Regions from separate parts of the Streptomyces sp. NPDC055506 genome, predicted to be linked through region 2. Evidence: riboswitches for the same ligand, from Rfam matches in the RefSeq annotation. Region 2 holds a riboswitch; the other holds the start of a gene.

Region 1 (5,062 bases), on a different contig from region 2:
TGTACGACGCCGGCGCGGACCGGCTGCTGTGGTCCATCACCCTGGACCGGGAACTGGCGGAGACCGCGCTCGGCAAGATCGAGGCCGAGGTGGGGCAGGTGTACGCCGCGGTCGACCAGGACGGGGTCGACGGGCTCACGCTCATCGAGCCGGGCTATCTCATGCCGCACCCGACCCTGCCGGCCGTACGGGTCGACCGGCGCGACGACCTGTGGTGCGAGCCGATCAGCAAGGTGCTGCTGCGCCATCCCTACCTGACGGACGACGAGTTGGCGGCGACGGCCCGTTCGGTGGTCGGCTCACTGGCGACGGTGACGATGTCGGGGCCCGGCACGGTCGAGCTCCAGCCGTGCGGGGTCACCAAGGCGACGGGCCTGGCGCTGGCCGCCGAGCATCTGGGGCTGCGGCCGGCGGACACCATCGCCTTCGGCGACATGCCCAACGACATCCCGATGTTCGACTGGGCCGGCCACGGCGTCGCGATGGCGAACGCCCATCCCGAACTCAAGGCCGTGGCCGACGAGATCACCCTGTCGAACGAGGACGACGGCATCGCCGTCGTCCTCGAGCGACTGCTGGGCGGGACGGCTCAGTACGGGCCGTTGACGTTGTCGATCGAGCCGTAGCGGTCGGCCGCGTAGTTGCAGGCCGCGGTGATGTTGGCGACCGGGTCGTACGGGTCCCACGACGTGCCGTCCACGTGGTAGGCCTGGAAGGTCGGGTCGATGGTCTGGAGCAGGCCCTTGGAGGGGGTGCCCTTGACTGCGTTGGAGTCCCAGTTGTTGATCGCCTGGGGGTTGCCGGACGACTCGCGCATGACGTTGCGGTAGATGCCGTCGTACGACCCCGGAATGCCCTTCTGCGCCATGATGTCCAGCGCCTCGCGGATCCATCCGTCGAGGTTGTCGGCGTAGGTCTTCGCGGAGGCCTGGGTGGCCTTGGCGACGCCGCCGGCGGGCTTCGCGGCCGGCTTGGCGGACGACTTGGTGGCCTTCTTCGTGGCGGCCGCCTTGGTCGTCGACACCTTCAGCTTCAGGCCCGGGTGGATCAGCTTCGGGTCGTCGCCGATGGCGGAGCGGTTGTCCTTGTAGAGCTTCTTCCAGCCGCCCGAGACGTCGTACTTGTCCGCGATGCGGTAGAGCGTGTCGCCCTTGGTCACGGTGTACGAGAGCGACTTGGGCTGGGCCGCCTGGGGCACGGACTGTGCGACGGCGGGGGCGCTCTGCGGCGCCTCGGCGGCGCTCGCGTAGGTGGCTCCGAGGAGCGGGAGGGTCAGTGCCGCTCCGCCGGTGCCGGCGATCGCGACACCTCGGGAGAGCGGGTTGGTTCTGGGGCGACGGTGCTTGCCTCGTCCGGCCATGGCGATATTCCTCTCCGGCGCCTGCGAGGTGAGCTGTCGGGTTCGGGCCGGGAGGTGCCCGGCCGCGTACGGCGGTGTACTGCCGTGCGCGGCTTCACCCCGAGCCGTGCCGCTGTGCGGACCGGCGACTTACCTGGGTCCCCCGCTCCTGCCCTGCGTGAGTGAGTCGGTTCGTGTGGGGGTCCGGGCGGCGGCAGGATTCGGCGTCCGCCGGACAGGCCGGGAACGTATGCGAGAGCACATGTCGGGAACAAGCGCCGGAGTCACATATCGCGCGGTTGACCTTGGTCAGGGGTGTTTGGTCCGCTTGATCCTTTGCGAGAGCCAAGGCTCAACTGGCGTTCGGCTGAAGGAGGTACGGGTCGATGCCGGGGTGGCGCGACAAAGGGGTTAACGTGATTCAACTCACTGATCACAAGCCTGTGGGGCAATTGCCGTCAAAGGGGATTTGCTCAATCGTCATGGCAAATCGTGAATATCTCACTATCGACTGGTAAGTCGACAAATGTCTGTTCTTATGGCCCGATCAAAAACATAACGGTCGTGATCAGATACCACCCGGCCTGTAACCATGGGCGCTGGCGGTGATCGAAACGTGACCGGATACGCTGACTCGAGTGATGGCAGCGACCTATCGACAATCCGCGTAATCACCGGCAGACACAGCAGACAGGAGACCCCTCGTGACCGACGTCGGGCCGTTCGGGCTGAGCGTGCGGGACCAGGCTCTGGAAGCCGATGTCCAGGCCGGGTTGGCGGCTGTCGAGGAAGGCTTGTTCGAGGCCACCAAGAGTGAGGTGCCCTTCATCACGGAGGCCGCCCAGCATCTGGTGCGGGCCGGCGGCAAGCGGTTCCGTCCGCTGCTCGTGATGCTCTCCGCCCAGTTCGGCGACCGGTACGCGCCCGGGATCGTGCCGTCGGCCGTCGTCGTGGAGCTGACCCACCTCGCCACGCTGTACCACGACGACGTGATGGACGAGGCGACGGTGCGCCGCGGGGTCGCGAGCGCGAACACCCGCTGGGACAACTCCGTCGCGGTCCTCACCGGCGACTTCCTCTTCGCCCGTGCCTCGCACACCCTGGCCGACCTCGGTCCGGAGGCGGTGCGGGTGCAGGCCGAGGCGTTCGAACGGCTGGTGACCGGGCAGATCCTGGAGACGGCCGGACCGCAGGACGGCCGCGACCCCGTCGAGCACTACCTGGACGTGCTGGGCGGCAAGACCGGTTCGCTGGTGGCCGTGTCGTGCCGGTTCGGCGCGATGATGTCCGGCGCCGACGAGACGACCGTGGACGTGCTGACCCAGTACGGCGAGCGGCTCGGCGTCGCCTTCCAGCTCGCGGACGACGTCCTGGACATCGCCTCCGACTCCCACGAGTCCGGCAAGACCCCCGGCACCGACCTGCGCGAGGGCATCCCCACGATGCCGGTGCTGCGGCTGCGCGAGCGGGCGGCCCGGCTCGGGCTCGCCGACGACATCGCCCTGTGCGAGCTGCTGGACTCCGACCTCACCGACGACCAACGGCACGCCGAGGCCCTGCGCCTGCTGCGCGCCCACCCGGCGCTGGAGCAGGCCCGGAAGGACACCGTCCGCTACGCCCAGGACGCCCGCTCGGCGCTGGCCCCCCTGCCCGAGTGCGCCGCGAAGACGGCACTCGTGGAGCTGTGCGACGCGGTGGTGCACCGGGCCGGCTGACCGGCAACCCCTACGGGTCGGGGGAGAAGCCGCCCCTCCGTGTCATACCCCAGCAGTACGTGGAGTTGAGTCCGCGGTCTGACGTATCTCCCTGGCCGATTTGGTCAGATGGAAACCACGGAAAACACCAAACCTCACCTGTTCGGGTGAGAATGGCGGCCAGGGACGAGTGCGTGGACGACACGGACAGCCGCCGCCGACCACGGAGGTAGGGCACACATGGCACCGTACGCATCCGACGACAGCACGACCGCCGGGGAGGTCGACGAGCAGCGTTCCGGACGGCGCAAGGCCGCGCGGTACGTCGTACCCGTCACGGTGATGGGGGTGGCCGCCGCGACGATCGGGCTGGTCCCCGCACTCGCCGACTCCGGTGATCCCGACCTCCCGAAGATCACCGCACAGCAGCTCATCGAGAAGATCGCCAAGTCCGACGTCCAGCAGCTGTCCGGCACCGTGAAGATCAGCACGGACCTCGGGCTGCCGGACCTCGGCGGGCTGGAGAGCAGCCTGATGTCCGGTGCCGCGAGCCAGGGCGAGGGAGGCTCCTCCGCCGACCCGACCGCCAAGCTCACGGAACTGGCCTCCGGCACCCACACCCTGCGCGTCGCGGCCGACGGCCCGGACAAGCAGAAGCTGTCGCTGCTGGAGAACGCGGCCGAGTACAGCATCGTCCACAACGGCAAGGACGTCTGGGCCTACGACAGCAAGTCCAACGAGGTCCACCACGGCACGGCCTCCGAGAGCGGCAAGGACCAGCAGCCGCCGGCCACGCCGAAGGACTTCGCCGAGGAGGCGCTCAAGGCCGCCGACGAGACGACCTCCGTGACCGTGGACGGCACCGCCCAGGTCGCCGGCCGGGACGCCTACAAGCTGCTCATCAAGCCGAAGCAGTCCGGCTCGACGGTCGGCGCGATCACCGTGGCCGTGGACGCGAAGACGGGCACGCCGCTGAAGTTCACGCTGACCCCGGCGGGCGGCGGTTCCGCCGTCGTCGACGCGGGCTTCACCCAGGTCGACTTCGCCAAGCCGGCCGCCTCGACCTTCGACTTCACTCCGCCGAAGGGGGCGAAGGTCACGGAGGAGAAGGCGTCGGAGGAGAAGGCGTCCGGCAAGGCCGAAGCGCGCGAGCACGCCCCGAAGTCCCTCCCGAAGTCCGATGAGGACCTCGGCAAGGGCCTCGACGGCATGAAGACCATCGGCGAGGGCTGGAACTCCATAGCCACCTTCGACACCGGCGGCGAGGGCGTGCCCTCCGGCGAGGCCGGCGGCGAACTCGGCGGCTTCATGGACTCGCTCGGCGACAAGGTCACCGGCAAGTTCGGCTCGGGCACGGTCTTCTCGACCCGACTGGTCAACGCCCTGATCACGGACGACGGCAAGGTCTACGTCGGCCTGGTCACCAAGGACGCGCTCGTGAAGGCGGCCGACGCCGGGAAGTAAGTCCCCTGCGGCCACGGGGCACAGAGAGAACGAGGAAGCCGATGGGCGAACCGTCCGCCACGGAGCCCGAGCGCGAGCCGGAGCCGAGCGGCGCGGATGCCGCGGCCGGGGAACCGGTCATCGCCACCCGCGCGCTCACCAAGCGCTACCGCGGCGGACAGCTCGCCGTCGACGGTCTCGACCTGACCGTCCCGGCGGGCAGCGTCTTCGGCTTCCTCGGCCCCAACGGCTCCGGCAAGACCACCACCATCCGCATGCTGATGGGCCTCATCGAGGCCACCTCCGGCACGGCGCGGGTCCTCGGGCAGCCCATGCCCCGGGCCACCCGCGCCGTGCTGCCGCACGTCGGCGCCCTCATCGAGGGCCCGGCCCTCTACGGCTTCCTCTCCGGCCGCGACAACCTCATCCGGTACGACTCGGCCGACCCGGCCGCCGATCCCCGCACCCGGCGGGCCCGGGTCGCCGCCGCCCTGGACCGGGTGGGGCTGACGGCCGCCGGGGGCAAGAAGGCCAAGGCGTACTCACTGGGCATGAAACAGCGCCTGGGCCTCGCCGCCGCCCTGCT
Region 2 (5,062 bases):
GGGCCCGTGGGCGGTGCGCGGAACTGTCCCGAGCTGTCCCGAGAGGACCGACGGTGACCGTATGCGACCCTGATCCCGTCTCGGCGTCGTCGCCTTTACTCAGCGTGATGACCGATGCGTCGAATCCTGGGCGAGTGACGGTGATCGGGTGCTATGGGGCGCATATATGCATCGGTGGGCCGGTGCCGGGCGGATCGGACCCCCTGATTAGGCTCCGGCCTCATGGACGTACTCATCCACCTCTTCGTCGGCCTCCACATCATCGGCATCGCCTCGCTCCTGGGCGGCTTTCTCACCCAGATGAAGGCGATAGGCGAGGGCACCGCCCGCTACACCCCGGCGATGCTGCACGGCGCGCTGACGATGCTGGTCACCGGTGTGATCCTGGTCGGCCTCAACCAGGCCGACGACCAGTCCGTGAACAACATCAAGATCGGCGTGAAGCTGGCCCTGCTGATCGTGATCCTCGGTCTGGTCTATGTGAAACGGGACGAGGAGAAGGTGGACAAGGGCCTGTTCGGCCTGGTCGGCCTGCTGACCACGGCGAATGTCTTCATCGCCGTGCTCTGGACCTGACCCGCCGGCCGGGCGGCGCACCGGAGCGGACCGAGGCGGCCGTCCACGCGGCGGCCACGAGCCACGCGGCCACCGCGATCCACAGCAGCGCCTCCCCGAACCCGTCCAGCCAGGAGACGTCGAGGGCGACGGCGACGGCCAGTGCCGCCGTCCCCGTCTTGGCCCAGGTGAACACGGTCGCCCAGCGGCGGACGTCATGGCGGGGCCGGGGCCACCGGAACTCGGCGGCGAGCAGGACGGCGTAGCAGACCAGCGCGAGCACGAGCAGCACCACGGTCACGGTGCGCAGGACGTCCCGGTCGTCTTCGTTCCACAGGTACAGACGCGCGCTGTCGGCGCTGATCAGCCGCGCCCCGGCGAGCGCCGAGAGGGCGAGCGCCCCGCCCGCGAGCCAGTGATCGCCGACCCCTTCGGCCACTTGGCGCACATCGAAACGGACCAGGGCGAGGACGTACAGCACCAGCCCCAGCCAGAACAGCACCAGCGCCGCGTGCGCGAGCCAGTCCGCCGACTCGGCCGCGGCCAGCGTGGCGCCGAGCACGGCGAGCCCCTGCGTGGCCATGCAGCGCGCGAACACCGACCCCGGCCTGCGCCGCTCCCCGCCCTGCGGGACGAGGACGAGCGGCACCGGCCAGAGCAGTACGGCGAGCACCAGCAGCGTCACGGCCAGAGCCTGGGAGCCGGCCGCCGAGAAGGCGGCGCCCAGGACGGCCGTCGCCGCCACGGTGGTGAGGGCGGTCGTCATCACGCTCTCGAGGACGCCCGGCCTGCGGGTATACGCCCGCCACCTGGTCCCGGCCCGCAGCAGCCGCAGGGTGAAGTCCGCGGCGAACAGCAGCCAGGCCGCGCAGGCCAGGCCGAGGGTGATGCGTGAGAGGACCTCGTACCCGGCCAGATCCAGACCGACCGACAGGGTCCCGGTCGCCAGCACGGCGGCACTGGCCGCCGGAGCACGCTGCGCCCACCAGGCGACGGAGGGGGAGTGGCCGGGCATGGGGCCGATGCTAGGAGGCCCCGCGCGCGTTACGGGCAGGCCACGCGCGCGGGGTCCCAAAAACCTGCGAGACCCGTCAGGCCGGCCGCACCACGCTGTGGATCGACGACTCGCCGTCGTAGTAGATCGACTCCTCGCGCACGTATGTGCCGGGCTTCGGAGCGTGGATCATCATGCCGTTGCCGATGTAGATGCCGACGTGGGTGACATCGTCGTAGAAGAAGACCAGGTCACCGGGCTGAGCGTCGGCCAGGGGGACCGTGGTGCCGGCGTTGACCTGGTCGTACGTCGTGCGCGGCAGGGTCACCCCGGCGGCCTTCCAGGCGCCCAGGGTGAGGCCGGAGCAGTCGTAGGAGCCGGGGCCGGTGGCGCCCCAGACGTACGGCTTGCCGATCTGGGCGCGGGCGAAGGCGAGCGCCTTGTCGGCCTTGGTGGCGTACGAGGAGTCGGGCGCGGTGGACGACGAGGACGAACCCGTCGAGGAGGAGCCGCTGTCCTGCTGCTGGGCGGCCTCCTGCTCCTGTTCCTGCTGCCTCTGCTGCTCGGCCTGCTGCCGGGCCAGCTCGGCGGCCTTGCGGGCGGCCTCCTCCTGCTTCTCCTTCTCGATCGCCGCGAGCCGCGCCTTCTCCTCGGCGGTCAGCTTCGACAGCAGCTCGCGGGCGTCGGCGAGCTTCCTCTGGACGGTCGCCTTGGCCGTCTTCAGGTCGCCCTGCGACTCGGTGAGCGTCTCGAGGCTCTCAGCGGCCTCCTGACGCTTCTCCATCGTCTCTGACTGCTGAGTGATGTAGTCGTCGACCGCCACCTTCTGACGGCCGGTCATCCGGTCCATCAGCTGGGTCTGGTCGAAGTAGTCCTGCGGGGTGTCCGCGAGCAGGAACGTCGCCGTGTCCGGGGTGGAGGCGCCGGTGCGGTACTGGGCGGCGGCGAAGGTGCCCAGCTCCTCCCGCGCCTCGTTCAGCTTCTGGGTGCGCTTCGCGACGTCGTCGAGGAGAGTGTCGACGCGCTTGCGCTGCTTGGCGGTCTTCTCCTTGGCGCCGTTGTACTTCTCGGTCGCGGACCCCGCCTGGCGGTAGAGGTCGTCGACCTTCTTCTCGACTTCCTCCAGGCTGGGCTTGTCGTCGGCCTCGGGGGCGGCGTTGGCCGACTGGGACAGCAGGGCCACGGAGGTGAGGGCCGCCGTCGCGAGGGCGGGGGTCCGTATGCCTGCAACGCGCGAACCCGTAGGACGCGACTTGCGGTGCGACGCCAAGGGAGGCGACTCCTTCCATGCTCCGCCTACCGGGTTAGCTGTCGGGTTCGGGCGGGTGGTTCGGAAGGGTTGCCCTACGGCCGTCTCCGGAAAAGGAGTCGGGCCGATTCACCCCGGGGTCTCGGTTGGGTCCCCGGCTCTGGCTGCCGCTGCGGCACGCCTGACTCGGCGGAGGCCACGCGGCCCGGCGACGTTCGCCGGTGGGGGTCGTGTGACCTCCTCGCACGGTAGCCAACTCGTGTGGCCCTTGTGAAGGTTGATGGGTGATATGCCCGATACATTTCCGTGACCTTGCTCATGAGCATCGCCGAGAGTGATCGTTCGAGGGGGGTTGGTCACTGTTCATGCGTAATTGTGAAGGCCGTAGCGGCCTGTGATCACGTGCACCTGGAGGGTGACAGGGGGGTCCTTTCGGCGATGTTCTCAGGGCGGCGGCGGGCTGTCAGTGGGGCGCCCTAGACTCGGAGAGCGATGAGCAGCCTCTTTGACGACAGCTTCCTGGCGGACCTCCAGGCCCAGCGGGGCCCCGCGGACGAGCCCCCGCCGCCGCCCGAGGACGATCATGTGCCGGAGCCCGTTCCGGATGATCTGTTCGGCGGGAAGTTCGACGTGCCGCCGGACCGCGACGCCTACTACCGGGACGGCGCCGCGCGCCCGCCGGTGGACGCCGCCGCGCTCCTGGAGGGGCTGAACGACAACCAGCGCGCCGCCGTCACACACTCCGGCTCCCCGCTGCTCATCGTGGCCGGCGCCGGCTCCGGCAAGACCCGTGTGCTCACGCACCGCATCGCCCACCTGCTCGCCGAGCGGGACGTCCACCCGGGCCAGATCCTCGCCATCACCTTCACCAACAAGGCCGCCGGCGAGATGAAGGAGCGTGTCGAGCAGCTCGTCGGCCCGCGCGCGAACGCCATGTGGGTGATGACGTTCCACAGCGCCTGCGTCCGCATCCTGCGCCGGGAGAGCAAGAAGCTCGGCTTCACCTCGAGCTTCTCGATCTACGACGCCGCCGACTCCAAGCGGCTGATGGCCCTGGTCTGCCGCGACCTGGACCTCGACCCCAAGCGCTTCCCGCCGAAGTCCTTCAGCGCCAAGATCAGCAACCTGAAGAACGAGCTGATCGACGAGGAGGACTTCGCCGCCCAGGCCGGCGACGGCTTCGAGAAGACCCTCGCCCAGGCCTACGCCATGTACCAGTCGCGGCTGCGCGAGGCGAACGCCCTCGACTTCGACGACCTGATCATGACGACGGTCAACCTGCTGCGCGCCTTCCCGGACGTCGCCGAGCACTACCGCCGCCGCTTCCGCCACGTCCTCGTGGACGAGTACCAGGACACCAACCACGCCCAGTACGCCCTCGTCCGGGAGCTCGTCGGCACCACCGAGCACCCCGTCGACGTCCCGCCCGAGGCGGAGGTCCCGCCCGCCGAGCTGTGCGTGGTGGGTGACGCCGACCAGTCGATCTACGCCTTCCGCGGCGCGACGATCCGCAACATCCTCCAGTTCGAGGAGGACTACCCGGACGCGACGACGATCCTGCTGGAGCAGAACTACCGCTCCACCCAGACGATCCTCAGCGCGGCCAACGCGGTCATCGAGCGCAACGAATCCCGCCGCCCCAAGAACCTGTGGACCAACGCGGGCACGGGCGCGCAGATCACCGGCTATGTCGCCGACACCGAGCACGACGAGGCGCAGTTCGTCGCCGACGAGATAGACCGTCTCACCGACGCGGGCGAGGCGAAGGCCGGCGACGTCGCCGTCTTCTACCGCACCAACGCCCAGTCCCGTGTCTTCGAAGAGATCTTCATCCGCGTCGGCCTGCCCTACAAGGTCGTCGGCGGCGTCCGCTTCTACGAGCGCAAGGAGGTCCGGGACGTCCTGGCCTACCTGCGCGTGCTGGCCAACCCGGAGGACTCGGTGCCGCTGCGCCGGATCCTCAACGTGCCCAAGCGCGGCATCGGCGACCGCGCCGAGGCGATGATCGACGCCCTCTCCCAGCGGGAGAAGATCAGCTTCCCGCAGGCACTGAAGCGCGTCGACGAGGCGTACGGCATGGCCGCGCGCTCCACCAACGCCGTCAAGCGGTTCAACACGCTGATGGAGGACCTCCGTACGGTCGTCGAGTCCGGCGCCGGGCCCGCCACCGTGCTGGAGGCGATCCTGGAGCGCACCGGATACCTCGCCGAACTGCAGGCCTCCACCGACCCGCAGGACGAGACCCGGATCGAGAACCTCCAGGA

The links. A riboswitch is a leader RNA that binds a small molecule or an ion and turns the genes downstream of it on or off. The one in region 2 is predicted to bind cyclic di-AMP.
Region 1: linked by a shared signal. The riboswitch ahead of ACWIF2_RS05910 (transglycosylase SLT domain-containing protein) and the one ahead of ACWIF2_RS34360 (NlpC/P60 family protein) in region 2 are both predicted to bind cyclic di-AMP.

The regions. Positions count from the first base shown of each region.
Region 1 is NZ_JBSHKH010000009.1:40,169-45,230, forward strand. Features, by position in the region: gene ACWIF2_RS05905 (HAD family hydrolase) at 1-626, shown strand, start outside; gene ACWIF2_RS05910 (transglycosylase SLT domain-containing protein) at 590-1,360, opposite strand; cyclic di-AMP (ydaO/yuaA leader) riboswitch at 1,364-1,534, opposite strand; gene ACWIF2_RS05915 (polyprenyl synthetase family protein) at 2,044-3,054, shown strand; gene ACWIF2_RS05920 (LolA family protein) at 3,274-4,497, shown strand; gene ACWIF2_RS05925 (ATP-binding cassette domain-containing protein) at 4,539-5,062, shown strand, end outside.
Region 2 is NZ_JBSHKH010000138.1:16,572-21,633, reverse strand. Features, by position in the region: gene ACWIF2_RS34370 (hypothetical protein) at 223-576, shown strand; gene ACWIF2_RS34365 (SLAC1 family transporter) at 554-1,570, opposite strand; gene ACWIF2_RS34360 (NlpC/P60 family protein) at 1,647-2,819, opposite strand; cyclic di-AMP (ydaO/yuaA leader) riboswitch at 2,828-2,986, opposite strand; gene pcrA (DNA helicase PcrA) at 3,291-5,062, shown strand, end outside.